Regions from separate parts of the Pseudonocardia sp. P1 genome, predicted to be linked through region 2. Evidence: riboswitches for the same ligand, from Rfam matches in the RefSeq annotation. Region 2 holds a riboswitch; the other holds the start of a gene.

Region 1 (15,008 bases), 1.6 Mb from region 2:
CGCGGTCGTCGGCCCGCTGGTCTGGGGCGCCGTCGCCGGGGTGCCCGGGCTCCTCGGCTACCGCGCCGTGAACACCCTGGACGCGATGGTCGGCTACCGGTCGGCGAGGTACGAGCGCTTCGGATGGGCCGCGGCGCGCCTCGACGACCTGGTCAACCTGGTCCCGTCGCGCGTGACAGCGGTCCTGACGGTCGCGCTGGCGCCGCTGGTCGGCGGCAGCCCGCGGGACGCCGCCCGGACCTGGCGCCGGGACGCCGCGGGCCACCCCAGCCCGAACGCCGGCCCGGTCGAGGCGACCGCCGCCGGCGCCCTGGGCCTGCGGCTGGGCGGGACGACGACCTACGCCTACGGCGTCGAGGAGCGCCCCGCCCTGGGCGACGGCGACCCGCCCCGCGTCCCGGACCTCCACCGCGCGGCCCGCCTCTCCCGCCTGGTCGCCGCGGCGGCGGGGGTGGTGGCGGTCGGCGTGGCGTGGGTGCGGGCGGGGTGACCGTCCGTCGAGCGCGCGTCCCGGCCGAGGTGAGGGGGTTCCGTGGAATCGCTTCCTCAGGCAGCGATCTCGGAACAGGTCCTCGTGCCGTCGGTCCCGTGCCTGAGCGGTGGGGTGTCGTCCGGGCCCTCGGGAGCGACCGGGCTCGTGCCCGGCAGACCGGCGGCGGAGCAGTCCGGACGTGGCGTCCCGCCCTCGTGGAGGGACGCACTCGGGGGAGATCGCTTCCTGAGGAAGCGATTCTCGGTGAAGTGGTCCTGGCCCCCGACCGGGTTCCGGCCCTGGCCCTGGCCCGCCCGGCCCGGCCCGGCCCGCCTGCCTCCGGCGCGCCCGACATTCGACGTCGGCTCCTGGCCCGCGCGCCCGCGCGGCGCACGGCCGAGCGCCGGGGAAAGCCGGGTCAGGTCCCGCTGGGCGTGTGCTCGTCCCGGTCGGCGCGGGGTTCGTCGGCGGAGTAGCCGTCGCGGCCGGAGAGCTGGTCGCGCAGGCTGCCCCGGCTCTCGCGCCTCCCGCGTCGCTGCAGCATCTCCAGCCGGATGAAGATCCCCAGTGCGACGAGCGCGACCACGCCGAAGGTCAGCCACTGCAGGGCGTAGGAGAAGTTGCTGAACGGCGCGCCGCCGCCGGGCGGGGCGATCGGGATCGGGGTCAGCACCCCGGCCTGCCCCTCCTCCAGCGAGACGACGCCCTCCAGCGGGGACGCGCCGGTCGCACCGGCGAGCGCGCGGGAGTCCGCCGCGTAGATCTGGTGGGTGCCGCCCTCGAGCAACGGCGGGCGGCCCTGCGGGTCGTTCTCGTTCAGGCGCAGCCGTCCCTCGACGGTGACCTGACCGGACGGGGCCGGCGCGTACCCGGGGACGACGCCGCCGTCGCCGGCCGCGACCGACCCCCGGTTGACGACGACGAGACGGCCGTCGGCGAGCCGCAGCGGTGTCAGCACCTCGTAGGCCGGGGCGCCGTCGACGACGCGGAGCCGGACCAGCGTCTCGGCGTCGCGCTCGTAGGTGCCGGTCAGGTCGACGCGGCGCCAGATGTCGTCGCCGGACACGCCCTGGCCCGGCGGGACCAGCTCGGCGAAGGGGACCGCCGGCGTCGCGTCGGCGGCGGCGATGGCGCGGTTCTGCGCGTCCCGCTCGGCCTCCCGGTCGAACTGCCACGGTGCGAGCAACGTGTAGCAGAGCACCACGAAGGCGCAGACGACGCCGATGAAGGCGAGCCAGCCGGGCCGCAGCAGGAAACGCACGCCGTCCAGGGTAGTCGTGGGGTGCGGGGATACTGATCGCCGTGGCTGCTGATCCTCCGGGCACCGACCTCACGGGTGCCGTGCTCGTCGCCGGTACGACCTCGGACGCGGGCAAGAGCGCGCTCGTCGCGGGGATCTGCCGGTTCCTGCACCGGCGCGGCGTCCGGGTCGCGCCGTTCAAGGCGCAGAACATGAGCAACAACTCCGTCGTCACCCCGGACGGTGGCGAGATCGGGCGGGCCCAGGCCATGCAGGCGTTCGCCTGCGGGATCGCCCCGGGCGTCGACCTGAACCCGGTCCTGCTCAAGCCGGGCAGCGACCGGACGTCGCAGGTCGTGGTGCGGGGGCGCGCCGACGGGCAGGTCTCGGCGCTGTCCTACCGGCACCGGACGGCCGCGCTGTCGGACGTCGTCGCCGCGTCGCTGGCGGAACTGCGCAGCCGCTACGACGTCGTCGTCTGCGAGGGCGCCGGCTCACCCGCGGAGATCAACCTGCGGGCCACCGACCTCGCGAACATGGGCCTGGCGCGCCGCAACGACCTGCCGGTGCTCGTCGTGGGGGACATCGACCGGGGCGGCGTCCTCGCGCACCTGTTCGGCACGCTCGCCGTCCTCGACCCGGCCGACCAGGCGCTCGTCGCCGGGTTCGTGATCAACAAGTTCCGCGGGGACCCGCGCCTCCTCGAACCGGGCCTGGAGCAGCTGCGGGTGCTCACCGGGCGGCCGACGCTCGGGGTGCTCCCGTTCGCCGAGGGGCTCTGGCTCGATGCCGAGGACTCGCTGTCCGCGGTCGCCGACGGCGTGCTCGGGAGCCCGGCGCCCCCGCGGGGCGAGCAGTGGCTGCGGGTCTCGGTGGTCCGGTTCCCGCGGATCTCCAACGCCACCGACGCCGAGGCGCTGGCCTGCGAGCCGGGCGTCGCCGTCCGGTACGTGTCCGAGCCGTCCCGGATCGCGGACACCGACGTCGTCGTCCTGCCGGGGTCGAAGTCCACCGTGTCCGACCTGGCGTGGCTGCACGCGTCCGGGATGGCGGACGCGGTGCGCGCGCACGCCGCCGCCGGGCGTCCGGTGCTGGGGATCTGCGGCGGGTACCAGATGCTGGGCCGCACGATCGCCGATCCGGACGGCGCCGAGGCGGAGGCGGGCACCGTCGTCGACGGGCTCGGGCTGCTCGATCTCGACATCGCGTTCGACCCGGTCAAGCACCTCGGCACGCCCACCGCGACCGCCTGGGGTGAGCCGGTGACCGGCTACGAGATCCATCACGGCCGTGTCGTGCGCTCCGGTGACCCCGCGCTGGTCGACGGCGGCGGGGAGGGCTCCGACCGCGGCGGCGTGCTCGGCACGCACTGGCACGGCCTCGCCGAGAACGACGGGTTCCGCAGGCTGCTGCTCACCCGGCTCGCCGCCGAGGCCGGGCGGGACGGCTTCCGGGTGGCCGACGACACGTCGTTCCACGCCGAGCGGACCCGGCAGGTCGATCTGCTCGCCGACCTGGTCGAACATCATCTCGATACGTCCACACTTGAACATGTGATCGGACACGGAGCGCCGCCGGACCTCCCGGTGCTGGCGTCCGGTCTGGCAGCCTCACGCGGGTGAGTTCGACGAGCACGGCCGGCACCACCCCCCGCTTCCCGTTCTCCGCCGTCGTCGGGCACGACGACCTGCGGCTGGCGTTGCTGCTCAACGCCGTCCACCCGGGCGTCGGCGGGGTGCTGGTGCGCGGGGAGAAGGGCACCGCCAAGTCGACCGCGGTGCGCGCACTGGCCGCCTTGCTGCCGGAGCACGACGTCGTCGACGGCTGCCGGTTCGGCTGCGACCCCGCCGCCCCCGACCCGGGGTGCCCGGACGGTCCGCACGCCGCGGAGCCCGCCGCGTCCACCCGGCCCGCACGGCTCGTGGAGCTGCCGGTCGGAGCCACCGAGGACCGTCTCGTCGGTTCCCTGGACCTGGAGCGGGCGCTGTCCGAGGGCCGCCGCGCCTACCAGCCCGGCCTGCTCGCCGACGCCCACCGCGGGGTGCTCTACGTCGACGAGGTCAACCTCCTGCACGACCACCTCGTCGACCTGCTGCTGGACGCGGCCGCGATGGGCCGTGCGCACGTCGAGCGCGACGGCGTCTCCGTCTCGCACGCGGCCCGGTTCCTGCTGGTCGGGACGATGAACCCGGAGGAGGGCGAGCTGCGTCCGCAGCTGCTCGACCGGTTCGGGCTGACGGTGGAGGTGCGGGCGTCGCGCGACGTCGCGACCCGGGTCGAGGTGACCCGGCGGCGGATGGCGTTCGAGGACGACCCCGCCGGGTTCACGGCCCGCTACGCCGGCGACGAGGCCGCGACCGCCGGGCGGCTGCGCGCCGCCCAGGAGCGCGTCGGGTCCGTCCGCGTCTCCGACCGGGAGCTGGAGCGGATCGCGTTCGTCTGCGCCCGGTTCGACGTCGACGGCATGCGCGCCGATCTCGTCATCACCCGCGCCGCCGCCGCACACGCCGCCTGGGAGGGCCGGACGGCGGTGACGGAGGACGACGTCCGCGTCGCCGCCCGGCTCGCGCTGCCGCACCGCCGCCGCCGCGATCCGTTCGACGAGCCCGGCCTCGACGAGAAGGACCTCGACGAGGCCCTGCGGGACGCCGAGGACCACCTGGGCCCGGACGACGACCCCGACGACCCGGACGACGACCCGGACGGCGGCCCGGACGACGGGGGGCCCGGCGGCGACCAGGACCCGGGCGACGGCGGCCCCGACGGTCCGGGTGGCTCCGACGGCGGCGCCCCGGACGCACCCGGGACCGATCCCGGTGGGGCGGACGGATCGGGGACCGGTGGCGACCCGGCGGCGCCCCGCGACGACGCCAGCGGCGGCCAGGAGGGCGAGGAGGGCCCGCAGGGATCCGACGCCCCCGCACCGGACCCGGCCGACGGCACCCCGCAGGGCGGCGACGACGGCGAGGGCCGCGCCGTCGTCCTCGGGGACACCGCACGGCTGCGCCGGGCCACCGTCCGCAAGTTCACCGTCCCGGGCCTGGGCGCCGGCGCGCCCGGCCGCCGGTCGCGGGCCCGGACCGACACCGGCCGCGTCGTCCGCCCGACCGGTTCCGGCACGACCCGCGCCGCCGACCTGCACCTGCCCGCCACGGTTCTCGCCGCGGCGCCGCACCAGGCCACGCGCGGGCGCAGCGGGCCGGGCCTGCTCGTCCACCGCACCGACCTGCGCCGCGCCCAGCGCGAGGGGCGGGAGGGCAACCTCGTGCTGTTCGTCGTCGACGCGTCGGGCTCGATGGCCGCGCGGAAGCGGATGACGGCGGTCTCCGGTGCGGTGCTCGGCCTGCTCCGTGACGCCTACCAGCGCCGGGACAAGGTCGGGCTGGTGACGTTCCGGGGCCGCGCGGCGGAGCTCGCGCTGCCGCCGACGTCGTCGGTCCCGACCGCGCAGCAGCGCCTCGCGAAGCTGCGTACCGGCGGGCGCACCCCGCTCGCCGGAGGGCTGCTGAAGGCGCGCGCCGTGCTCGACGCCGAGCGCCGCCGGGACCCGCGCCGCCGCCCGCTGGTCGTGCTGCTCACCGACGGTCGTGCCACCGTGCCCGCCCGCGACGGCGGCGACCCGGTGTCGGACGCCCGCCGCGCCGCCGGTCTGCTGGCCGCCGACGGGGTGCACACCGTCGTCGTCGACTGCGAGGGCGGGCACGTCCGGCTCGGGCTGGCCGCGCCGCTGGCCGCCGCGGCCGGTGGCGAGCTGGTGACCCTCGACGAGCTGACCGCCGACAGCGTGGGCGACCTCGTGCGCTCCGCCCGCACCGCTCAGGCCGCGTGAAGGGAGAACGACCGTGCCGCAGGGACAGGTGAGCGTCACCCCCGCCGACGGGCTGACCACCCGCCAGCGCCGCAACCGCCCGCTGCTGGTGGTGCACACCGGCGTCATGAAGGGCAAGTCGACCGCCGCGTTCGGGATGGCGCTGCGCGGCTGGAACCAGGGCTGGCCGATCGGCGTGTTCCAGTTCGTGAAGTCGGCGAAGTGGAAGGTCGGCGAGGAGGAGGCGTTCCGCGCCCTCGGGAAGCTGCACGACGACACCGGCCAGGGCGGGCCCGTCGAGTGGCACAAGATGGGCTCGGGCTGGTCCTGGACGCGCAAGCAGGGGACCGAGACCGACCACGCCGACGACGCCCGCGAGGGCTGGGCCGAGATCCGCCGCCGGATCGCCGACGAGCGGCACCGGGTCTACGTGCTCGACGAGTTCACCTACCCGCTGAAGTGGGGCTGGATCGACACCGACGAGGTCGTCGAGGTGCTGGCGAACCGGCCCGGGCAGCAGCACGTGATCATCACCGGGCGGGACGCGCCGCAGGCCCTGGTCGACGCCGCCGACCTGGTCATGGAGACGACGAAGGTCAAGCACCCGATGGACGCCGGTCAGAAGGGGCAGCGGGGGATCGAGTGGTGAACCCGGCCCGGGCGGTCGTGGTCGCGGCGCCGTCGTCGGGCAGCGGCAAGACGACCGTCTCCACCGGTCTGATGGCGGCGCTGAGCCGGCGCGGGACCCGCGTCGCCCCGTTCAAGGTCGGGCCGGACTACATCGACCCGGGCTACCACACCCTGGCCGCCGGGCGTCCGGGCCGGAACCTCGACGTCGTGCTGCAGGGCACCCACCGGCTCGCGCCGCTGGCCCGGCACGGGGCGGCCGGGGCCGACGTCGCCGTCGTCGAGGGCGTGATGGGCCTGTTCGACGGGCGGATCGCCGACGGCGCCGGATCGACCGCGCAGGTCGCGTCCGCGCTGGGAGCGCCGGTGGTTCTCGTCGTCGACGTGCGCGGGCAGTCCCGCTCGCTCGCCGCGCTGCTGCACGGGTTCCGGTCGTTCGACCCGTCCGTGCAGGTCGCGGGCGTGATCCTGAACCGGGTCGGCTCCGACCGGCACACCGAGGTGTGCCGGGCCGCGGCCGACGAGGTCGGCCTGCCGGTGCTGGGCGCCGTGCCGCGGCGCGCTGAGCTGGCCGTGCCCTCCCGGCACCTCGGGCTGGTCACTGCCGCCGAGCACGGGTCCGCCGCGACCGCTGCGGTGGACGCGATGGCGGAGCTGGTGGCGGCGCACGTCGACCTCGACGCGGTGCTCGCACTCGCCCGGCCGCTGCCGGACGGCCCGGCGTGGGACCCGGCGGCCGAGACCGCCGCGGCGGGCCCCGTACCGGATGCGGGGGAGCGGCCCGTCGTCGCACTGGCCGGTGGGCCCGCGTTCGGGTTCGGGTACGCGGAGCACGCCGAGCTGCTGGCCGCGGCCGGGGCCGAGGTGGCGGTCGTCGACCCGCTGCGGGATCCGTCGCTGCCGGATCGGACGGCGGCGCTCGTCCTGCCCGGCGGGTTCCCCGAGGAGCACGTCGGTGCGCTCGGGGAGAACGCGTCGCTGCGGTCCGGGGTGGCGCGGCTCGCGGCCTCCGGGGCGCCGGTGCACGCCGAGTGCGGTGGGCTCCTCTACCTGTGCCGGGACCTCGACGGGACCCCGATGTGCGGGGTGCTCGACGCGTCCGCCGCGATGACCCCACGACTCACCCTGGGCTACCGGGACGCCGTCGCCGTCTCCGGGTCCGCGCCGTTCCCGGCGGGTGCCCGGGTCGGGGCGCACGAGTTCCACCGCTGCGCCGTCACCCCGCGGGCCGGGGCGGCACCGGCCTGGGTGTGGCGCGGCGGCGAGCCCGAGGGGTACGTCGTGGACGGGGTGCACGCCTCGTTCCTGCACACCCACCCGGCGGGCGTCCCGGAGGCGGTGGCCCGGTTCGTCGCCGCCGCACGCGGGGCGACGACGGCGCCCGCGTCACCGTGAGCAGCGCCCGCGTCGCTGTGACCGGTGCCTGCATCGCCGTGACCGGTGCCCGCGTCGCCGTGCCGGGGGCCGCGTCGCCGTGCCCGGGGGCTGCGGGGCCCCGGCCGCGGATCGGTGCGGTCCTGCCCCGGCGGTGCGTGCCGGGCCGGCCGTGACCACGGGGAGTCCGGACGGGCTCGTCGTCGGGATCGGGGCGCGGCCGGGATGCTCCGAGGACGCGGTGCGCCGGCTCCTGGACCGGGTCGCGGTCGCGCACGGGCTGGACCTGGCCTCCGCGGACGTCGCCACCCTGGACCGGCGGGTCGGCGAGCCCGGCCTGCGCGCGGCCGTCGCACCCCGGGTGCCGCGGGGGTTCACCGCGACCGAGCTGGCCGGGGTCGCGGTGCCGCACCCCAGCGAGCGGGTCGCCGCCACCACCGGGACGCCCGGGGTCGCCGAGGCGGCGGCACTCCTGGCCGCGGGCCCCGGCGCGGAGCTCGTGGTGCCCAAGACCACCGGCACCGGCGTGACCGCCGCCGTCGCCCGCCGCCCCTGACCCGCCCCTCGCCCCTCGGTTTCCCGCCCCTGTTCGCACGGAGTTCCTCCGCTCGCACGGGATCCGATCCCGTGCGAGGCGAGCGATCCCGTGCGAACCCGGGACGGAGCGGGCGGAGCCGGATCCGACCTGGCCGATGGTGTGGGGTTGGCCTCCGTGGGGCGGACACGCATGCGTCGGTCGTTATCCTCGATCGTCGCCGTCGAGCGGGAACCCGGTGCGAGTCCGGGGCGGTCCCGCCGCCGTGACCGGGTCCGCGGGCCCGGGAGCCGGACCTCGCCGTCGGCGCGGAACCCACGTCCGGGCGCGGACCACCCGGGAGAGGAACGTCGTTGAGCGCGCAGCACGAGCAGTATCTGGTCGGCCTGGACCTGTCCGGGCGACGGGTCGTCGTCGTCGGCGGGGGGCAGGTCGCGCAGCGCCGCACCGCCCGTCTGATCGCCGCCGGGGCCGTGGTCGAGGTCGTCTCGCCCGAGGTCACGCCGGCGGTCGAGGGCATGGTGTCGGCCGGTGAGATCACCTGGTCCGCCCGCGGGTACGCCGACGGCGACCTCGACGGCGCCTGGTACGCCATCGCCGCCACCGACGACGCGTCCGTCAACACCGCGGTCACCGCCGAGGCCGAGCGGCGACGGGTCTTCTGCGTCCGGGCCGACGACGGCAGCCGCGGCACCGCCGTCACCCCGGCCACCGGCCTGCACGACGGGCTGACCGTCGGCGTCCTGGCCCGGGGTGCGCACCGCCGTTCCGCGGCCGTGCGCACCGCGCTGGTGGAGGCGCTGCAGTCCGGCGTCGTCGACGAGGACGCCGAGCTCCCGCAGGCGGGCGTCGCGCTCGTCGGCGGCGGGCCCGGCGATCCCGAGCTGATCACGGTCCGCGGACGGCGGCTGCTGTCCCGGGCACAGGTCGTCGTCGCCGACCGGCTCGGCCCGCGCGACCTCATGGACGAGCTCCCGCCCGACGTCGAGGTGATCGACGCCTCCAAGATCCCCTACGGCCGCGCCATGGCCCAGGAGAAGATCAACGAGCTGCTGGTCGAGAACGCGCGGGCCGGCCGGTTCGTCGTCCGGCTGAAGGGCGGCGACCCGTTCGTCTACGGACGCGGGTTCGAGGAGGTCCAGGCCTGCGCCGCGGCCGGGGTGCCGGTCACCGTCGTCCCCGGCATCACCAGCGCGTTCGCGGCACCCGCCGTCGCCGGGACGCCCGTGACCCACCGCGGGGTGGCGCACGAGATCGTCGTGGTCTCCGGGCACGTCGCGCCGGACGACCCGCGCAGCCTCACCGACTGGACCGCGCTGGGCCGGATGACCGGCACGATCGTGCTGATGATGGCCGTCGAGCGGCTCGGGCGGTTCGCCGACGCGCTGATCACGCACGGCCGCGCCGCGGACACCCCGGTGCTGATCGTGCAGGACGGCACCACCCGCATCCAGCGCACCGTGCGCGCCACCCTGGAGACGGCCGAGAAGGTCGCCGCCGAGGCCGAGGTGAGCCCGCCCGCGATCATCGTCATCGGGCCCGTGGCGGGCCTGGAGGCACCCGTCGCCGACTGATCCGTGCACACTGCAACTTTGCAGTGTGCAACGATGAGGGCGTGACGGACGAGATCGACGACGTCGTGGACGCGGTCATGACCGCGAGCCGCGCGATGCTCTCGGTGGTGGCCCGGTCCCTGGCCGCCGCCGGTGAGCACGCGGGCGAGGACGTGACCGTGCCCCAGTACCGGGCGCTGGTCGTCCTGGCCCAGCACGGCACCCGGCGCCCGGCGGACCTGGCCGTGGCGCTGGCGGTGTCGGCGTCCACCGCGACCCGGATGTGCGACCGCCTGGTGGCCCGCGGGCTGGCGGAGCGCACCCGGACCGGTGCGGACCGCCGGGAGGTCGCCGTCGCGCTCAGCGGCGCCGGCCGGGACCTGGTCCGGGAGGTGACCCGGCGCCGTCGTGCGGAGATGCACCGGCTGCTCGCGACGCTGCCTGCGGGGGAACGGACCGCCGTGCGCGACGCGCTGCGGACGTTCGCCGCCGCGGCGGGCGAGGTGCCCGAGACGGACTGGGCCGTCGCCCCGCTGTCCGTGGGCGAGCAGGACGACCAGGGCGGGGCAGCCCGGTGAGCGCCGTCGCCGCAGCCCCCCGCCCGGCCCTCCGTGCGCTGCACCGGGCGCTCGTCGGTACCCGGCCCGGCCTGGTCGGCCTCGCCGTGATCATCGGCGTCGGAGCTGGGGTGGGCTCGGTGCTGTTCCACGAGCTGATCCTCGGTGTGACCTGGCTGGTCACCGGACGGGAGGACTACTCCGGCGCAGGGCGCGTCCCGACGGAGCACCTGCCCGCGCTGGGGGTCTGGTTCCTGCTGGTCGCGCCGGTGCTCGGCGGGCTCGTGTACGGGCCGCTGGTCCAGCGGTTCGCGCCGGAGGCCCGCGGGCACGGCGTCCCCGAGGTGATGGTCGCGGTCGCGCGCCGCGGCGGCCGGATCCCGGCGACGGTGGCCGGGGTGAAGGCGCTCGCGTCCGGGATCTGCATCGGCACCGGCGGCTCGGTCGGCAGGGAGGGGCCGATCGTGCAGATCGGGTCCGCGCTCGGCTCGGCGATCGGGCAGTGGCTGCGGGTGCCGTCGACCCGGCTGGTGCTGATGGTCGCCTGCGGGGCGGCGGGCGGGATCTCCGCGACGTTCGACGCGCCGATCTCCGGTGTCGTCTTCGGGCTGGAGCTGATCCTCCGGTCGTTCGGCGCGGAGGCCTTCGGTGTGCTGGTGATCAGCTCGGTGACCGCGAACGTCACCGCCGAGCTGATCGCCGGGGACCGCGCGATCCTCACGCTGCCGCACTTCGAGCTGGGCAGCGCCGCGCAGCTGCCGCTCTACGCCCTGCTCGGGCTGCTCGCCGGGCTGCTCGGCTGGGCGTTCGCGCGGATCCTCTACCGGATCGAGGACGTGTGCGACGCGGTCTGGCGCGGCCCGGAGTGGCTGCGCCCCGCGGTCGGAGGGTTGTTGCTGGGGGCGTTGCTGCTGGCCCTGCCGCAGATGTACGGCGTCGGCTACCCGGTGCTGGAGGGGGCGATCGAGGGCCGGTACGTGTTCGGGTTCCTGCTCCTGCTGGTGATCGGCAAGATCGTCGCGGCGAGCCTGACCATCGGGATCGGCGGGTCCGGCGGCGTGTTCGCGCCCTCGCTGTTCATCGGCGGGACGGCCGGGACCGCGTTCGGGGTCGCCGCCGCGGCCGCGTTCCCCGCGCTGCACCTCGACCCCGGGGCGTTCGGGCTGGTCGGGATGGCGGCGGTGTTCGCCGGGGCCGCGCACGCCCCGATCACCGCGGTGCTCATCGTGTTCGAGCTGACCGGCGACTACGCCCTGATCCTGCCGCTGATGGCGGCCGTCGTGCTCGCCACCGGGCTCTCGCACCTGGTCTCGCGGGACGACATCTACACGCTCAAGCTGCTCCGGCGCGGCATCGACCTCGCCGCCGACACCCCCACCGACGAGGCGTTGCGATGGGTGACGGTCGGCGAGGTGATGCGTCCCCTCGACCCCGCCGACGACGGCGGGGCCTCCCCGGCGGACGGGCGTCCGCAGCCGGGGGCCGGTGGGCCGCTCACCCCGGACACCCCGGTGCACGACGTCCTGGACCTGCTCGCGGCGCACCGCGGGGCCGGGCTCCCGGTGCGGGAGACACCGGACGGCCCGCTGCTGGGCACGCTCGCCGAGCACGACGTCCTCGATCATCTGCGGGGTGTGGGCTCCACCGGCCGTGGTTGACCCTCGCCCGTCCGCGTGATGGGCTCGGTGACGACGACGGTGCAGGAAGCCGGTGCGAGTCCGGCGCGGTCCCGCCACTGTCATCGGGGAGCGCGTCCCCACCCACGGTCACGGCCCACCACGGGCGGGAAGGCCGGGGGCGCGTGACGATCCGCGAGCCAGGAGACTGGCCGTCGTCGCAGGAGATCCACTGGTGAGGGCGAGGACCCTCGAGGAGGTCATGCGATGAGCGACGACGCGCGCCCGGTCCTGGTCGTGCTCGGCACCGAGCCCGACGCCGGGTCCGGCCCGGCCGGTTCCGGGGTCGACGACCTGCTCGCCGAGGCGGACACCGTCTTCACGTTCCCCCGCTGGCCCGAGTCGGTCGCGCTGTTCTACGCCGAGGCGTGGCGGGTCGAGGGGGTGTCCCCGCGCGACGCGGTGGCGCGACTCACCACCTGGGCCGGCGCCGCCCCGTCCGGCACCGCGGTGCTGCTCGTGGCGGGGGAGCCGAGCTCCGACGTCGCGCTCGGCGCCGTGCTGGACGGCCTCGAACGCTGCTGCCCGGGCCTCGACGTCCGCGTCCCCGCCGGGACCCGGGTCGCGCCCCCGCACCGGAGCCCGCTGATCGGCTGACCGGGGCTCAGGCGGGTGCCTGCCAGCTGCTGAGCGGATCGGCGCGGGTCAGGACGGGGTCGGACGCGTCGAGGGTGCGGGTGCGGCCCGGGCCGGTCAGCGCGGTCTCGAACCGGACGGTCACGCGGCCGTGCCCCGCTCCCTGGACCCAGCCGTGCCCGTGCTCGGGATGGTGGACGTCGTCGCCCGCGGCCCACGGCCGGTCCGGGTCGGGCACCCGGTCCGGACGGGTGGGGCCCGGGCCGACCGTCGGCGGTGCCGGCTCGTCGGTCGCCGTCGGCGGTGCCGGCTCGTCGGTCACCGCCGGTAGCGCCGGCTCGTCGGCCGCCGCCGGCACGGTGGTGACGACGGCGTGGCCGGCGATCGTCGCGGTACCGCCCGGGGCGCCGGGCTCCGCGGCGACCGCTCCGGCGGTGCCGCGCTCCGATCCGGCGGGGCCCGGCAGCGGGGCATCGGGGCCGGGCGGCTCCACGGTGTCGCTGCTCGTCGCCGCCCGCCAGCCCTGCTCCGACGGGACCGCCTCGAACAGCGCGAGCGGCGGCTCGTCGCCGAACCCGGACACCGACACCCCGAGCAGCCGGACCCCGCCCTCGCCGACCGCGGTGTCGGCCAGCCGGCGGGCCACCGCGGTCAGTGTGGCGAGGTCCCGGCTGGGGAACGGGGTCGTCTCCGACCGGGTGTGGGTCGTGAAGTCCCCGGTCCGCGCCTTGACGGTGACGGTGCGCGCGGCGCGCCCGTCGGCGACGAGCCGCCGGTGCACCGCGACGCAGATCGACGCGACGGCGTCGTGCACCGCCGTCATCGCGGTGAGGTCGGTGTCGAACGTGGTCTCCGCGGAGATCTGCTTGGCGGCGCCGCGCGGCGCGACCGGGCGGTCGTCGATCCCGCGGGCGAGCCGGTGCAGCTCGGTGCCCATCGCGGTGCCGAGCACCCCGGCGACCTCGCGCCCGTCCATGGCGGCGAGCTGGCCGATCGTCTCGATCCCGATCTTCCGCAGTGCCTCACCGGAGACGGGCCCGATGCCCCACAACGACCGCACCGGCAGTGCGGCGAGCACGGTCTCCTGCTCGGCGTGGGCGATCACCCGCAGCCCGTCCGGCTTCGCCAGCTCGGAGGCGATCTTCGCGATCTGCTTGCCGGACCCGGCCCCGACCGACGCCGGCAGCCCGGTCCGCTCCCGCACCGCCGCGCGCAGCCGGGTGCCGAACTCGTCGACCGCCGCCGGATCCGCCCCGGCCAGCACCGGCGGTTCGATGAACGCCTCGTCCACCGACACCGGCTCCAGCACCGGGGAGAACTCCGCGAGCACCCCCATCACCTGGTCGGAGATCGCCTTGTACAGCGCGAACCGGGGCGGCAGCACGGTCGCGTGCGGGCAGCGGCGCCGGGCCTGGCCCATCGGCATCGCCGAGCGTGCCCCGAACACACGCGCCTGGTAGCTCGCCCCGGCGACGACGCCGCGCGGACCGGCCCCGCCGACCAGCACCGGCCGGTCGGCCAGCGTCGGCCGGGTGAGCTGCTCGACGGAGGCGAAGAACGCGTCCATGTCGAGGTGCAGCACCCATCGGGCGGACGCGGTCCGCGGGGCGCCCGGGCTCCTCCCGTCCGGTGTCGTCACCGCCCCATGGTGCCCCGGACCACCGACAGGACCGCGTCGCCGTCGGCGACCTCGATCCGGGGCGCGGCGTGCCCGGCACCGGCGACCGCGCCGGGGTGGTCGGGGTGCGGGGTGGCGACGTCGGCGACCCACCACGGCCCGCCCGCCTCCGGCCAGTCGAGGACGCGGGCCTCGGTGTCCGGCGCGGACAGCGTGATCGCCTCCATCGGGCTGCTCAGGCCCTCGCCGGTGGCCTTGAGCAGGGCCTCCTTCCGGGCCCACGTGACGAGGAACCCGTCGGCCGCGAGCACGCCCGCGTCGCGCTCGGCGGGGGAGAGGGCGTGCCGGGCGAGGCCGTCCAGGTCGGGGAGGGGCCTGTGCTGCTCGACGTCGACGCCGACCGGCCCGGCCCCCAGCGCCACGCCGACGAGCGCGCCGGAGTGGGTGAGGGAGAAGCCGGGGTCGTCGTGCCGGCCGGTGAGCCGGGGCTTGCCGTGCGGCCGGCCGCAGCGACAGGTGCGGTCGAGATCGAGCCCGGCCGGATCGGCGTCGAGATGCGTGCCCAGGACGAGGCGGGTCAGCGCGTGCGCGGCGAGGTAGCGGGCGCGGTCGTCGTCGCGGCGCAGCGCGGCCATCCGGTCGCGCTCGTGGTCGTCGAGCAGCGCGACGAGATCGGGCCGGGAGGAGGGCTCGACCGGCGCGGCCCACCAGACGGAGACGGTCACGGCGGACAGCGTCGCACGGGCCACCGACAGCGGGGGTGGTGCTCGGGTGTGATCACGGTCCGTGGCCCGTGCCCGGTGACGGGCACGGGCCCCGGAGACCGGTCAGCCGGACCGGCGGGCGGCGAAGTCCGTGCGGACGTGCGCGGGCTTCACGTGCGGCGTCGGTCCCGCGGTGCGGGGCGCGGCCGGGCCGGACGCCCCGCCGGAGCCCTTCCCGCGCTTCGCGGCACGGCGTTCGGCACGGTTG
Region 2 (15,008 bases):
GCTGCGCGAGTTGAGGAACATGTCGTAGTTCCCGGCGAGGACCTCGGGCTCCTGCGCCTCGTAGTTCCCGACGGTGATCTCGACCCGCACCCCGGCCTCGGCGAGCATCGCCTGGAGCGCGTTCGCGAGCGTCGGCAGCTCGGGGCGGTTCGGGAACGTCCACAGCTGCACGGTCAGCGGGTTCTCCGGCCCGAACCCTGCCTCGGCGAGCAGCTGCCTCGCACGCTCGGGGTCGGCCGCGGGCGGCGGATCGGTCTCGCCCCACGGCACCGCCGCACCGAAGAGGTCCGCGGCCGGGGCCGCACCGCCGCCGAGCACCTGCTGCGCCAGCACCGGGCGGTCGATCGCCGCGGTCACGGCCTGCCGCACCCGGACGTCGTCGAACGGCGCGCGGGACTGGTTGAGCTGCAACGGGACCGTGCGAGCGTTCGGGTACTCGACGACCTCGGCGCCCGACGAGCGGACCTGCTCGACCTGGGCCTGCGGGAGGCCCTCGGCGAACTGCACGTCACCGGCCTGGACGGCGAGCGCGCGGGCCTGCGGGTCCTCCACGTAGCGGACGGTGATGCGGGCCGCGCCCGCCTTCTCGCCCCAGTACTGCTCGTTGCGGACGAGCTGCGCCGACTGGGCACCGTCCACCTGGTCCAGCACGAACGGGCCGGTCGCGTTCCGCAGGTACGCGGGCGCACCACCGTCGGCGTACGCGGCGGGGGCGAGGATCCCGAGGTTGCCGCTCGACATGCGTAGCGGCATGACCGGGTCGGGCTCGGCCGTGGTGATCCGCACGGCGTCGGGGCCGTCCGCCGCGACCGTGAACCCGATGTCGCGGATCGCCCGCGGCGGGGCGTCGACCCCGGCGACGTAGCTCAGTGCCGTGACGACGGCGTCCGGCGTGAGCGGGGTGCCGTCGTGGAAGGTGACGCCCGGACGCAGGGTGAACCGCCAGGAGTCGCCCTCCTGCTCCCACGCGGTGGCCAGCATCGGTGCGGGCTGTGCCTGGTCGTCCACTGTGGTCAGCGTCTCGGCGACGCCGAGGGACTGGAGGCGGGCCCCGTCGTCCGCGTCGAAGGCGTAGTCCGAGCGGGGCGGGAACTGGAGCGCCACCGTCAGCTCACCGGCGGGATCGGGGCTGCCACCGGTACCGCCGCCGCAGCCGGCGAGGAGCAGGGCGGTCGCGGTGGCCAGTGCGGCCAGGGCGTACCGGCCACGTCGTCGTGCGATCACGACATACAGCTACATCTGACGAACTGTTCAGACAACCTGGACGTGAGCAACGTCCTGCCCACGGGCTTCGGCGCGCTCCTCTCACTCCCGGGGTGCCGGGAACCGCCGCCGTGCCTCGGAACGGACCAGCAGTCCCCACACGCCCGCCCGGCGCGCGGGAAGCTCCGCACGGCCGGACGGCGGGACGAGGAACTGCCTGCACTCCGGGCAGCTCGGGAGGGGCGGACAGCTCATCGCCGCGGGCACGCTCAGACGGCCGCACAACGTCCGGAGCAGACCGCTGTCCGGACGTTCGCCGGTCGGGCCGTCCGGGACCAGATGATCGACGCCGTCACAGGTGGAGGTGACCCACTGCGCTCGGATCTCCGGCATGCCGTCCTCCCTCGTTCGTGCTGCTCATCGAGCTGTGACGGGTACCGAACCTTCCGGCCCGCCCACCACTGTGGAAGGACGACGTGCGGATGCCGATCATGCGCGAGATGCATGGGCGTCACACCCGGACTCGGATAGCGTCGCGCGCGACCGGCAGGAGCCGGCGTGACCCACCGGACGGGGCGGCCCGCGAGCATGCACGAGCGGACAGGTTCTCCGTACTGCGCCTGCGGGACCCGGCTGGCCACCGACAACCGCTCCTCCATGTGCGGGGCGTGCCGACGGCGGGCTCGGCTGCTGCTCGCCGAGGCCCCGCTCGTCCCGGCCGGCTTCTGGCACAACGACCGGATGCGTGACGCTCTCGCCGGCCGCCATCTCGGCCGCGTCCTCCATGCCTACCGCCACCACCCCTGGCATCCGCGACCGTTGTCGCAGAGCACCGTCGCGGCGTGGATCGGGCTCACCCAGGCCCAGCTCAGCCGGATCGAGAACGGCGCGGCGCCTCAGGACCTCGCCAGGCTCATACAGTGGGCTCGTGCCCTCCGCGTGCCTGCACAGCTGCTGTGGTTCGCACTCCCCACCGGGGCCGCGCCCGGGGCGTCGTCGACGGCTCCGGCGTTCGACCGGCTGCCGGACGGCGACGTGAACCGCCGCGAGGCCCTCCGGATCATGAGCCTCGCCGGTGCGCTCCTGACCCTTCCGGGCGGGAGCGACCTGGACGTCGAGCGGCTGACCACCCCGCACACCGGCGCGCTCGGCTCGGCGACACTGGACGAGTTCGGCCGGCTGAACGACCGGCTCTGGCGCGAGTTCTCCCAGGCGTCCGCGAAGAGTGACGTCCTACCCGCGGTCCGCCGCCGGCTCGACGTCCTCACAGGACTGCTCCGCGAGCCCCGGAGCGCCCCGATCCAACGGAGGCTGTGCGCGCTCACCGCCGACCTGTTCCAGCTCTGCGGCGAGATCTTCTTCGATCTCGGCGCCTACGGCGACGCTGCGCAGAGCTACGCCCTCGCGGCCGGGGCGGGCCGGGAAGCCGAGGAGTTCGATCTCTGGGCGTGCGCCATGGTCCGGCACGCGTTCGTCGACGTCTACGAACACCGTCCCGGCGACGCGCGGCCGCTGCTCGAGGGTGCAGCGGGGCTCGCCCGGCGAGGAGATCCGTCGCTGCCCACCCGGCACTGGGTGGCGGCCGTCCAGGCGCAGGCCTACGCCGAGCTGGGTGACGAGTACCGCTGCCAGGGCTCGCTCGACGACGCGGCGCTGGTGCGGGATCGCGACCCTGCCGCAACCACGGGATGGCTGCGGTTCTCCTCCGACCGGCTCGCCGAGGAGCGGGGGAGCTGCTTCGTCCGGCTCGGCCTGCCGGACCGGGCCGAGCCCGCGCTGCTCGACGCCTTACGCCGATCGGTCTCGATCCGGCGGCGCGGTGCACTCCTGTCCGATCTCGCCATGGTCGGCGCGCAACGCGGAGACGCCGAGTACACCGTCCTGTACGGCAGCGCGGCGGTCGACGCGAGCAGGCGGAGCGCGTCGACCGGTTACGTCGGCCGCAGGCTGCACACTCTCCGACCTCATCTCCGAGCACTACTCGGTGACCGGCACGTCCGTCACCTCGACCACCAGATCTCCCTGCTGACCAGCACCTGACCCACCCGAGGAGCCGATCATGCCGTCAGAGCCCGGCCGTACCTTCCGTGACGCCTGGATCGCCGGAGTCCGCGCCCACTTCCCCGGCGAGCCCAAGCCCGGTTACGTCACGCCGTGGGACGACACCCCCGGCTGGGAACGCGCGAGCGCCGCCGCCGTCGAGCAGCAGGTCCGCGCCTTCGTCGACGCCAGCGACGGCCACACCGTGAAGCTCACACGCGAGCAGAAGGGCCGCTTCGTCGCCACCTGCTGGATCGCCCAGATCCACCGGCACGTGCCCGACCCGAAGCCCGGCTACGTCGCCGACTGGGCCGATCTTCCCGGGTGGCAGCAGGAGACCGATGCCGACATCTTCGAGAGGATCGAACGCGACCGATGAGATGCCCCCGCGGCGCCGGACGGGACGGCCGGTACCGACCGGCGCCACGGGAGCGCACCGGCGTCAGCCGGTGGTCGGTACCCCGCCGGAGCGGACCCGGCGGGCGGCCGCGACCAGGTTGGTCAGGGCGGCGACGGTCTCGGGCTCACCGCGCGTCTTGAGCCCGCAGTCCGGGTTGGCCCACAGCCGCTCGGCACCGATGTGGTGCAGCGCCGCGGTGAGCTGCCCGGCGAGCTCGTCGGTGTCCGGGACCTCGGGCGAGTGGACGTCGTAGACGCCCGGGCCGAGCCCGCGCGGCACCCCGGGCCCGAGGTCGCCGAGGACCTCCATCCGGGACCGGGCCGCCTCGACCGTGGTGACGTCGGCGTCCAGGCCGTCGATGGCCCCGACGACCTCGCCGAACTCGGAGTAGCAGAGGTGCGTGTGGATCTGCGTGGTGTCCGCGACCCCGCCGACGGACATCCGGAACGAGTCCACCGCCCAGTCCAGATAGGACTGCCGGTCGCGCTCGTGCAGCGGCAGCAGCTCGCGCAGCGCGGGCTCGTCGACCTGGATGATCCGGATCCCGGCCGCCTCGAGGTCGACGACCTCGTCGCGCAGCGCCAGCCCGACCTGCCGGGCGGTGTCGCCGAGCGGCTGGTCGTCGCGGACGAACGACCAGGCCAGGATGGTGACGGGCCCGGTCAGCATGCCCTTCACGTACCGGTCCGACAGCGACTGCGCGTAGGTCGCCCAGCCGACCGTGATCGGCTCCGCGCGGGAGACGTCCGAGTGCAGGATCGGCGGCCGCACGCAGCGCGAGCCGTAGGACTGCACCCAGCCGAGCTCGGTCGTGGCGAACCCGTCGAGGTTCTCGGCGAAGTACTGGACCATGTCGTTGCGCTCGGGCTCACCGTGCACGAGCACGTCCAGGCCGATGTCCTCCTGGAGCCGCACCACGCGCTCGATCTCCCGGCGCATCCGCCCGGTGTACTCGTCGTCGGTGATGTCGCCGCGCCGGTGCGCGGCGCGGTCCGTGCGGATCTCCGCGGTCTGCGGGAACGACCCGATCGTCGTCGTCGGCACGTCGGGCAGGCCGAGCGCCTCGCGCTGCGCCTTGGCCCGCACGTCACCCGCGGGCCGCCGGTAGTGGTCGGCGCCCAGCTCGGCGAGCCGGCTGCGCACGCCCTCGTCGCGCCGGGACGCCGCGGCCACCCGCTCCCGGGTGGCCTTCGCGGCGTCGAACGCGTCGGCCACCGCGGCCCGGCCCTCGTGCAGCGCACGCCCGAGCAGCACGACCTCGTCGACCTTCTGGCGGGCGAAGGCCAGCATGTCGACGACGTCGACGGGCAGTGCCGTCTCCGCCTCCAGGTCGTACGGGACGTGCAGCAGCGAGCACGACGTCGAGACCTCCACCCGCCCCGCGACGCCGGTCAGCCGGGTCGCGTCGGACAGCGCGGCGTCGAGGTCGGTGCGCCAGACGTTGCGGCCGTCGACGACGCCGGCCAGCACCCGCTTGCGGCCCAGCCCCTCGACCGAGTCGATCCCGTCGAGGTCCGCCCGGCCCGCGACGAGGTCCAGGGCGAGCCCCTCGACAGCGGTCGACGCGAGCACCGGCAGCGCCCGGCCGAGCTCACCGAAGTACGACGCGACCAGGATCTTCGGTCGGCGTGGCGCCGACGCGAGCCGGTCGTACGCCTTCCGCAGCGCCGCGACCTCGGGGTCGGTGCGGTCGGCGGCGAAGGCCGGCTCGTCGAGCTGGACCCACTCGGCACCGGCGTCGGCGAGCTCGGCGAGCAGATCCCGGTAGACCTCGACGAGCGGGCCGAGCAGGTCCAGCGGCCGGAAGTCCTCCGGCGACCCCTCGGCAGGCTTGGACAGCAGCAGGAAGGTCACCGGCCCGACCAGCACCGGGCGGGTCAGGACGTCGGAGCGCAGCGCCTCCCGGAACTCGTCGAGCGCCTTGCGGCTCCCCGGGGCCAGTCGCGTCGACGGCCCGATCTCGGGGACGAGGTAGTGGTAGTTCGTGTCGAACCACTTGGTCATCTCGCAGGCCGGGGCGCCGGTGCGGCCGCGGGCCATCGCGAACAGCCGCTCCAGCGGATCCTCGATGCCGGCGAACCGTTCCGGCACGGCCCCGACGGCGAGCGCGGTGTCGAGCACGTGGTCGTAGAACGAGAACGTGTTGCCCGGGACCTGCCCCAGGCCGGCGTCGCGCAATCCGGTCCAGGTGTCCCGTCGCAGTCCGCCTGCCACGTCGTGCAGCGCCGAAGCGCCGGACCTCCCGGCCCAGAACGCCTCGGTCGCGCGCTTGAGCTCCCGGTACGGCCCGATCCGGGGGTATCCCAGAACGGTGCTTGCGGTGCCCGATTCGGACGAAGTCGTCACGGCCCTCTCTCCTCGCGAGCGCGGTGGGGGTGACCCGGGCCTCGCGGGAGGGCGACGTCACGACCGGGACGGCTCGGCCGTCCACACCGGACCCTGTCCGGCGGGCACGGCGATGCCCGGTCGTCCGCTCGGCCCTCCCTCGGGACCACGGATCGCGTGCACCGGCCGGCACACGCACCGTCGGCAGGTCTTCGGACTCGCGGGCGTCGTGCACGGGTGCACGTCCTACTGGCCGTCGCTTCCCGGGATCGCTCCCAGTGCTCATGACGGCGGTCGTTCCCACTCACCGCTGCGGGGCAGTCCCGGAGTCGCACCGGGTTCCCTCTTGCCTCGCCCGCCCGGCCCCTCCCGGGACCGCGCCGGCGAACCGTCGGCGGGACCGACCATAGATCAGGGATCCGGACGGGGCCAGGCCAGGCATTGCCGGACGGTGCTTGTTGCCATACAGTGGCAACACGCTCGCCCGCTCCCACCCGAGCTCCAGGGCGACCTATCCCTGCCCCCTCCGTTCGGAGGGGCGTCCTGCCCGGACGCCCGACGGGTAATCGCGATCACCCCTGTGCTCACGGCCACAGCCCCCCTAGCGTGCGGAATCGACCCATCCGCCTGCCTCAGAAAGGGCTGACATGCAGGTAGACGAGCTGCTCAAGCCGTTCCCCATCAAGGAGTTCCACCCGTTCCCGCGGGCACTCATGGGTCCCGGCTCCCACGAGCTGATCGGGCCGGAAGCGCTCAAGCTGGGCTTCAAGAAGACCCTGGTCATGACGTCGGGCCTGCGCGGCACCGACATCGTCCACAAGATCGTCGAGTCGATGAAGTACCACGGCCTCGAGGTCGTCGTGTACGACAAGGTCGAGTCGAACCCCAAGGACTACAACTCGATGGATGCCGTCGCGTTGTACCAGGAGAACAACTGCGACTCGTTCGTCTCCATCGGCGGCGGGTCCTCGCACGACGCCTGCAAGGGCGCCCGCATCTCGGTCGCCCACGACGGCCGCAACGTCAACGAGTTCGAGGGCTTCAACAAGTCCGAGAACCCGGCCAACCCGCCGCACATCGCGGTCTCCACCACGGCCGGCACCGGCTCGGAGACCTCGTGGGCGTACGTGATCACCGACACCACGACCGACCCGGACAACCCGCACAAGTACGTGGCGTTCGACGACGCGTCGGTCACCACCCTCGCGATCGACGACCCGGTGCTCTACTACGACTGCCCGGTCGACTACACCGCGCAGTGCGGCTTCGACGTGCTCGCGCACGCCTCCGAGCCCTACGTGTCGCGGCTGAACTTCCAGCCGTCGCTGGGCAACGCGCTGCACGCGATCAAGCTGACCTCGCAGAACCTGCGGGCGGCCGTGTGGAACGGGCAGGACCTTCCCGGCCGCGAGGGCATGATGTACGCGCAGTACATCGCGGCCCAGGCGTTCAACTCGGGCGGCCTCGGCATCATCCACTCGATCTCGCACGCGGTGTCGGCGTTCTACGACACCCACCACGGCCTGAACAACGCGATCGCGCTCCCCCGCGTGTGGGCGTTCAACATGCCGGTCGCCTACGAGCGCTTCGCGGACATCGCGGAGGCCATGGGCATCGACACCCGCGGCATGACCAAGCCGCAGGCCGCCGACGCCGCGCTGGCCGCCTCGATCCGGCTGCTGCGCGACGTGGGCATCCCGGAGAAGTTCGCCGACGTCAAGCAGGACACCTACTCGAAGAACCGGCTGGGCCAGGGCCCGACCAAGTTCTACGAGAACTCGCCGACCATCGTCGGTGACGCGGCGGACGTCGACCGGATCACCAACCACGTCCTGGGTGACGCCTGCACCCCGGGCAACCCCAAGGAGTGCACCTTCGAGACCGTCCGCCCGGTCGTCGACCACTCCATCAACGGCGACCTGGACGACCTCCTGACCTGATCGTCCGGTCAGTCCGTCGAGAATTTCGCACCAGCGGGCCCACGCCGCGCGAGTGATACTCGTGACGGGTGGGCCCGCTGGCTGCGGGGCCCGCTGCACCACCGCCGGTGCGGCCTGCGAAGGAGAAACCCAACGTGACCGAGGCTGTCGTCCCCTCTGCGCCCGAGGCTGCTGCCGCGATCGGCGCAGGCGCCCCGTTCGAATCCGTCGACCAGGTCGTCGAGGCCCTGCGCGAGCAGGGCTACATCGCCGACACCCGGCTGGCGACCACCGTCTTCCTCCTGACCCGGCTGGACAAGCCGCTGTTGCTGGAGGGACCCGCCGGCGTCGGCAAGACCGAGCTCGCGAAGATGCTCGCGCTCGCCACCGGACGCCGGCTGCTGCGCCTGCAGTGCTACGAGGGCCAGGACGAGACCAAGGCCCTGTACGAGTGGGACTACGGCAAGCAGCTCATGTACACCCAGATCCTGCGCGAGAAGATCGGGCAGGTCGTCGAGGACGCCCCCGACCTGGCCTCGGCCGTCGAGCGCATCGGGTCGCAGGAGAGCGTCTTCTTCTCCGAGCGGTTCCTCGCCCCGCGCCCGCTGCTCGAGGCGATCCGCTCGGAGCAGCCGTGCGTGCTGCTGATCGACGAGGTCGACCGCGCCGACGAGGCGCTCGAGGCCGTGCTCCTGGAGACCCTGGGCGAGTACCAGATCTCGGTGCCCGAGGTGGGGACGTTCACCGCGAACCACCGCCCCTACGTGCTCCTGACCTCGAACAACACCCGCGACCTGGCCGCAGCCCTGAAGCGCCGCTGCCTGCACCTGTTCCTCGACTACCCCTCCGCGCAGCGCGAGCTCGACATCGTCCGGTCGAAGAAGACCGGGCTGGGCGACCAGCTGGCCGAGGAGCTCGTCAACGTGGTGCGCGGGCTGCGCGAGCTGGAGCTGCGCAAATCGCCCTCGATCTCGGAGACGATCGACTGGGCCCGGACGCTGGCCGTCCTGGGGGTGGACGAGCTCAACTCGCAGATCCTCTCCGACACCGTCTCGGTCGTCGTGAAGTACGACAAGGACGTCAAGAAGGCGCTCGACGCCATCCCGCGCCTGGTCGACCCGAACCAGACGGTCCCCGAGCACGGCCACGGCCACGGGCACGGCCATGGTCACGGGCACGGCCACGACGGCGACCACTCCCACGACGACGCGCCGGCGGCCCCGGCCGCACGTCCCGCCGCGTCGGACGACCCCGACGACGGCGACGTCGACGGCCGGGCGAAGCGCGCGGCGAAGGACGAGCCGGGCCGGCACCCGATCTACGGCGGCATCACCTCCGGTGGTGGCAGCACGAAGCCCCGGAACGTGAGCTCCGGCCAGGGGTCCCGCTCGTTCGGCGGGTCCCGCAGGCGTCCGGTCTGAGCCGGGGGCGGGAGTGGAAGCCAGCATCCACCGCTTCGTCCGGCTGCTGCGGATCCGGGCGGTACGCATCTCCGTCTCCGAGGCACTGGACGCCATGGCCTGCGCCGCCCAGCCCGGGGTGCTCGCCGACAAGTCGGTGCTCAAGGAGGCGCTGCGCGTCGCCCTGATCAAGGACCGGCGCGACGAGGAGACCTACGACCAGGTCTTCGACCTGTTCTTCTCGCTGGTCAAGGTCGGTGAGAGCGAGACAGGCCACGGCCACGGGCACGGCCACGGCGACATGACCGACGACACGCCGCTGGACGACTTCACGCTGTCCGAGGAGCCCTCGGAGACCCCGCAGGAGGGTCACGACCACGGTGCCCCGGTCGACATCAAGGAGTTCTTCGACCCGGAGGACCTGGCCGAGCAGTACAACCTGCACCAGGAGGCCAACAAGATCGACATGGCCTCCATGACGGACGAGATCGTGCTGTCCAAGGAGCAGGCGAACGACATCACCGAGGGCCAGCGCGTCCAGATCGAGACCGACCGGTTCTCCGGCGGCGGCATCCCGGGCGACATCTCCCAGCAGGCGGGGACGCAGGTCGACGCCGACCTGTCCGTCGCCCAGCAGGACGCCCTGCTCGGCTGGCTGAACTCCGAGGAGGACGCGCTCAGCGAGGCCGAGCAGGGCACCGAGGACGACGCGGCGGCCCTGCGCCGCCGGCTCACCGGCGTGCTCGACAACCTGCCGGAGCTGCTCAAGGCGCACCTGGAGAAGCTCCTCGAGATCGAGCAGCGGATCGTCGAGGGGCACGACGACTCCGAGAAGGCCGCCGAGGTCGACCGGGCGACCGAGACCGAGCGGATGCAGCTGGAGGACTCGCTCCGCCGCCTCGCGAAGTCGCTGCACGGCGCGCTCACCCACCGGCGCCGGGTGTCGCCGCGCGGCCGGATCGACTCGGCCCGCACGATGCGCAAGAACATGCGCTACGACGGCGTCCCCTTCACCCCCGTCACCGTGCAGCGCCAGGAGGACAAGCCGCGGCTGGTGGTGCTGGCCGACGTCTCGCTGTCGGTGCGGGCCACCGCCCGGTTCACCCTGCACCTGGTGCACGGCCTGCAGGACCTGTTCGGCCAGGTGCGCTCGTTCGCGTTCGTGGCCGACCTCGTCGAGGTGACCGACCTGTTCGCCGACCACCCCGTCGAGCACGCCCTCGGGCTGATCTTCGGCGGCGACCAGCTCGACGTCGACGCCAACTCGCACTACGGGCTGGCGTTCGGGCAGTTCCTGGAGGACCACGGCTCCGCCGTGACCCGCCGGACGACGGTGCTGGTCCTCGGCGACGGCCGCGGCAACGGGAACGACCCGAACATGGAGGCGTTCGTCGAGATCACCCGGCGGGCCAGGGAGACGATCTGGCTGACCCCGGAACCGCGGTACTCGTGGGGCCTGGGCCGGTGCGACCTGCCCGCCTACGCCGAGTACTGCGACCGGGTCCGCGTCGTCCGGGACCTGTCCGGCCTGGAGACGACGACGAACGAGATGTCCGGCGAGCTCATCGGCCGCTGACCCGCACCCACCCCGCACCTGTGGTGCGGGGTGGGACGGCCGCTCAGAGCTCGACCACGATCTTCCCGACGGTGCGGCCGGACTCGACCAGCCGGTGCGCCTCGCGCACGGACTCCGCGGTCAGGCCCTGCAGGCGCCGGGTCTCCGTCGTCCGGAGCTCACCGGCGTCGACCAGCCGGGCGACTTCGTCGAGGATCTCCCGCTGCACGGTCGACCCCGGCTCCGACAGCGGCCGGGTGAACATCAGCTCCCAGTGCCACGACTGGCTCTTCGCCTTGAGCGGCAGCGTGTCCAGCCCCTCCGGCTCGTCGATCGCGACGACGGCGCCGCGCGGGGTCAGCAGCTCGGCGTAGGCCTCGACGTTGCCCGCCGAGACCGGGGAGAACACGTACTGCACGCCGTCCGGGGCGACCCGGCGCACCGATCCGACGAGATCGTGGTGGTCGGCGATCTCGTGCGCGCCCATGCTCCGGGCCCAGTCCGCCGACTCCGGGCGGGAGGCGGTGCCGACCAGGGTGAGGCCGAGCCGCCTGCCCAGCTGCAGCACCATCGACCCGACGCCGCCCGCCGCCGAGACGACGAGCAGGGTGCCCGTCGCACCGTCGCCGACCCGCAGGTGGTCGTGCAGGCACTCCCACGCGGTCAGCGAGGTCAGCGGCAGTGCGGCCGCGGCGGCGAAGTCCAGGGTGGACGGCTTGCGGCCCACGATCCGGGAGTCGACGAGCTGGCGGTGCGCGTTGCTGCCCGGACGGTCGATCGCGCCGGCGTAGTAGACCTCGTCGCCGGGTGCGTAGCCCTCCACCTGCGGTCCGACCTCGACCACGACGCCGGCGGCGTCGAACCCGAGCACCTTCGGCCCGCCGGACGGGTCGAACGACGACCGCACCTTGCCGTCGACCGGGTTCACAGAGACCGCGCGGACGTCCACGAGCAGGTCGTGCGGGCCGGGCGCACCGACCTCGGTCTCCGAGTCGACCAGCGCCCCGGGATCGTCGATCGGGAGCGGGCGCGGTGCGACGACGGCGGGAACGGTAGCCATGGCCCGACGCTAACGCCGGCCCGCGTGGCCCGCGCGGCACGCGGGCCCCACCGTCCGGACGGGCAGGATCCCGACCACCGGCCGTGGTGCGACCGGGCGGGGGCCGCCTAGCGTCGGGGGTACCCGAACCGCACTGGAGCGCCCCGATGATCGGAACCGACCGGCTCAGCAACGACCTCGCCGGCTGGCTGGACCGCACCCTCGTCCGCCCCGGCCTGCTCCCACCGGAGCGGTTCGAGGACGCGTTCGTCGCCTGCGTGACGAGCGCCGCCAAGGATCCCGAGGCCCCGGACGACGCCTGGCTCGCCTTCTACCGCAACACCCTCGACGCGCTGGCCGGCGAGCCGGAGCCGGGCGGGACGAACGCGGAGATGGCACCCGTGCACGCGCGGGCCCGGTCGCTGGTGGTCGGCGACGACGTCCTGGAGCTGGGCTGCTGCTTCGGGTTCCTGTCCCTGCAGCTGGCCCGCGACGGCCACCGGGTGACCGCCACCGACCTCACCGGCGGGACCGTCGACCTGCTGACCCGGGTCGCACCGCAGCTGGGCGCGGACGTCGAGACGCACGTCGCCGACGCCCGTGCCGTCGCGCTGCCCGACGGCTGCGCCGACACGGTGTTCGCGGTGCACCTCATCGAGCACCTGTCCGAGGCCGAGGGCGACGAGGTGGTCGCGGAGATGCTGCGGCTCGCGCGCCGCCGGGTGGTCGTCGCCGTCCCGTTCGAGGACGCACCGAACCCGGCGTGGGGACACGTCCGGGTGTTCGACACCGACGTCCTGCAGCGGATCGGGGAGCGCACCGGCCGCACCTTCACGGTGTCGGAGCACCACGGCGGCTGGCTGGTGATCGACCTGTGAGGAGTGCGTGGGTGAGTGTCTCCAGCGGGCCGCGCTCGTACCGGCGCAACCACCACGACGCGGCCACGGCGGACGACACCACCACCGTCGCCCACACCGCGACGACGGCGGCGGTGCGGGCCGGGGCGGGGACCGCGGCGAGCGAGCCCGCGAGACCGGCTCCCCAGGCGTGGAACAGCACCCCGGCGACGACGTTCTGCCCGACGTAGCAGGTCATCGCGGTCCGGCCGACGGCGGTGAGCCCGCGCCGCACCCGTCCGGCGGGTCCGCGCAGCCGTGCCAGGACCTCCGGGACCAGCCCGAGCAGGCCCGCCGAGACCAGCGGCGCGACCAGGTAGCGCTCCACCGCGAACCAGTCCGCCCCGGCGAGGGTGGTGGCGACGTTCAGCACCACACCGGCGGCACCGGCGGCGATCAGCCGGCGGCGCACCCGGGTGCCGCCCGCGTCGAACACCCCGGCACGCAGCAGCGCCGATCCGGCGAGGAACAGCACGACGGCCGACGGGACGATCAGCACCAGCTCGATCCGGAAGAGCCACACCTCGGTCAGCCGGGCCCAGACCTGCCCGGTCCAGGTGGCCGGGTACGGCGGCAGCGGAGGCAGCTCGCCGCCGTCGCGGGCGAGCAGCGCGCCGGCCGTCAGCCCGCCGGTGACCAGCACGACGAACCCGCCGGCGAGCGCGGCGGCGACGATCCGCACGGTCGCCGAGCGGCCCACCAGCCAGGCCACCAGCACCGACGCGATCGCGTAGCCCATCAGCACGTCGAACTCGAAGACGAGCACGTAGTGCAGCAGTCCCTCGGTGAACAGGATCCCGGCCCGGGCCAGATATCGGCCGGGCCACGGCAGCCCGCGCCGGACCGCGGAGCGGTACTGCAGCTCCATCCCGATGCCGAACAGCAGGGTGAGCAGGCCGAGGAACTTCCCGTTCGCCACCGCGAGGAGGACGTCGTCGGGCCACCAGCCCACGCCGGTCCCGGTGAGGATCCCGGCCGGACCGGCGGGATCGGCGAGCACCCACACGTTGGTCGCGAAGGTTCCCGCGATCGCGAGCCCGCGCAGGACGTCCGGCGCGGTCAGGCGGTCACCGGACACCGGACCGCTCCCGGTCGTCGGTGCCCGGGAAGACCGTCGCCCACAACGGACCGGCGACGAACCAGATGCCGGCGACCAGCGACGCCGTCGCGAGCCAGGACCACATCGGGTCGTCCGGCCAGGCCGCCGGCGCCGGGAACGCGAGGCCCCCGGCGACGGTGAGCAGCGCCAGCACCCCGGTCGTGATCACCCAGGCGGCGACGACCTTGCGGAACTCGCCCCACTCGTACCGCATCCGGGCCGCCCCGCCGCGCGGCGGCCGCACCGGAGCCGGGCCGCCGGCGAACCGGTGCGCGAACCGCACGTCGGCCCAGCGGACAAGCGAGTGGCCGAACGCGACGGTCACCCCGAGGTAGAGGGCGGCGAGCCCGTGCACCCGGGACGGCTCGCCGCCGGTCGCCAGGTCCAGCGTCGAGGCGGTGACCAGCACGACGTCCATCGCCGGGACACCGAGCAGCAGGACGGCGCCGACCCCCCGGCGGCGCAGCAGGTAGCGGGCGGCGAGCCCGGACAGCAGGAACACCCAGAACCCGATCTCGGCACCGACGATCAGCCACAGCAACGGCTCGGCGAACAGCGACTCCCCCATGGCCGACGATCGTGCCGACCCGCGCCGCCCGCCGCGTCCGGCGTGCGACCGATCCCGGCGTACCACCTTCGACGGACGCCGCACGGTCGCCGGACGTGCTGGGATGGGCCGGTGATCTCGTACCTGGCGAACCGGGACGGCGGTCGTCCGTCGGTCCTGCGGGACGCCGGGACCGGGGCCGTCTGGTTCGCGGTCGGCCTGCTGTTCGTGTGGGGGCTCCCCGAGGCGGGGATCGTGTGGTGGGGCCCGGACACCGGGACGACGACGGCGTCGGTCCTCACGATGGCGGTCGCGTGCGCGGCGGCGGCCGTCCGGCGGATCGCGGTACCGGCCGGTCTGCTGGTGGCGACGGCGGCGCTGGTCGCCGGCCCGGTGGTCGGCGGGCGCACCGAGATCGGCACCGTGCTCGTGTTCACCGACCTGCTCTACTGCGCCGTGCTGTACCCGTCCCGCCGCACCGCACGGGCGGTCGCCGTCGCGGCCGGCGTCCTCGCCACCGTCCTGGCCCTGGTCACGCTGGTGACCGCGGGGACCCGCACCGCGGCCTACAGCGTGCTGAACCTG

Evidence for each region. Region 2 has a riboswitch for cobalamin ahead of metE (5-methyltetrahydropteroyltriglutamate--homocysteine S-methyltransferase). Riboswitches for the same ligand answer to the same signal wherever they lie in the genome.
Region 1: linked by a shared signal. The riboswitch ahead of PP1_RS26770 (hypothetical protein) and the one ahead of metE (5-methyltetrahydropteroyltriglutamate--homocysteine S-methyltransferase) in region 2 are both predicted to bind cobalamin.

The regions. Positions count from the first base shown of each region.
Region 1 covers NZ_ADUJ02000001.1:5,738,502-5,753,509, forward strand. Annotated here, with positions in the region: gene PP1_RS26720 (cobalamin biosynthesis protein) at 1-490, shown strand, start outside; gene PP1_RS26725 (SURF1 family cytochrome oxidase biogenesis protein) at 891-1,733, opposite strand; gene PP1_RS26730 (cobyric acid synthase) at 1,775-3,334, shown strand; gene PP1_RS26735 (putative cobaltochelatase) at 3,331-5,541, shown strand; gene cobO (cob(I)yrinic acid a,c-diamide adenosyltransferase) at 5,555-6,169, shown strand; gene PP1_RS26745 (cobyrinate a,c-diamide synthase) at 6,163-7,542, shown strand; gene PP1_RS26750 (cobalamin biosynthesis protein) at 7,694-8,077, shown strand; gene cobA (uroporphyrinogen-III C-methyltransferase) at 8,410-9,630, shown strand; gene PP1_RS26760 (MarR family winged helix-turn-helix transcriptional regulator) at 9,672-10,187, shown strand; gene PP1_RS26765 (chloride channel protein) at 10,184-11,824, shown strand; cobalamin riboswitch at 11,845-12,013, shown strand; gene PP1_RS26770 (hypothetical protein) at 12,050-12,439, shown strand; gene PP1_RS26775 (DNA polymerase IV) at 12,447-14,057, opposite strand; gene PP1_RS26780 (4'-phosphopantetheinyl transferase family protein) at 14,054-14,761, opposite strand; gene PP1_RS26785 (hypothetical protein) at 14,864-15,008, opposite strand, start outside.
Region 2 covers NZ_ADUJ02000001.1:4,149,178-4,164,185, reverse strand. Annotated here, with positions in the region: gene PP1_RS19190 (ABC transporter substrate-binding protein) at 1-1,224, opposite strand, end outside; gene PP1_RS19185 (hypothetical protein) at 1,306-1,596, opposite strand; gene PP1_RS19180 (helix-turn-helix domain-containing protein) at 1,762-3,243, shown strand; gene PP1_RS19175 (hypothetical protein) at 3,263-3,622, shown strand; gene metE (5-methyltetrahydropteroyltriglutamate--homocysteine S-methyltransferase) at 3,686-5,989, opposite strand; cobalamin riboswitch at 6,155-6,376, opposite strand; gene mdo (NDMA-dependent methanol dehydrogenase) at 6,616-7,908, shown strand; gene PP1_RS19160 (AAA family ATPase) at 8,043-9,308, shown strand; gene PP1_RS19155 (VWA domain-containing protein) at 9,322-10,863, shown strand; gene PP1_RS19150 (zinc-binding alcohol dehydrogenase family protein) at 10,907-11,902, opposite strand; gene mftM (mycofactocin oligosaccharide methyltransferase MftM) at 12,049-12,759, shown strand; gene PP1_RS19140 (DUF418 domain-containing protein) at 12,713-13,855, opposite strand; gene PP1_RS19135 (hypothetical protein) at 13,845-14,444, opposite strand; gene PP1_RS19130 (sensor histidine kinase) at 14,556-15,008, shown strand, end outside.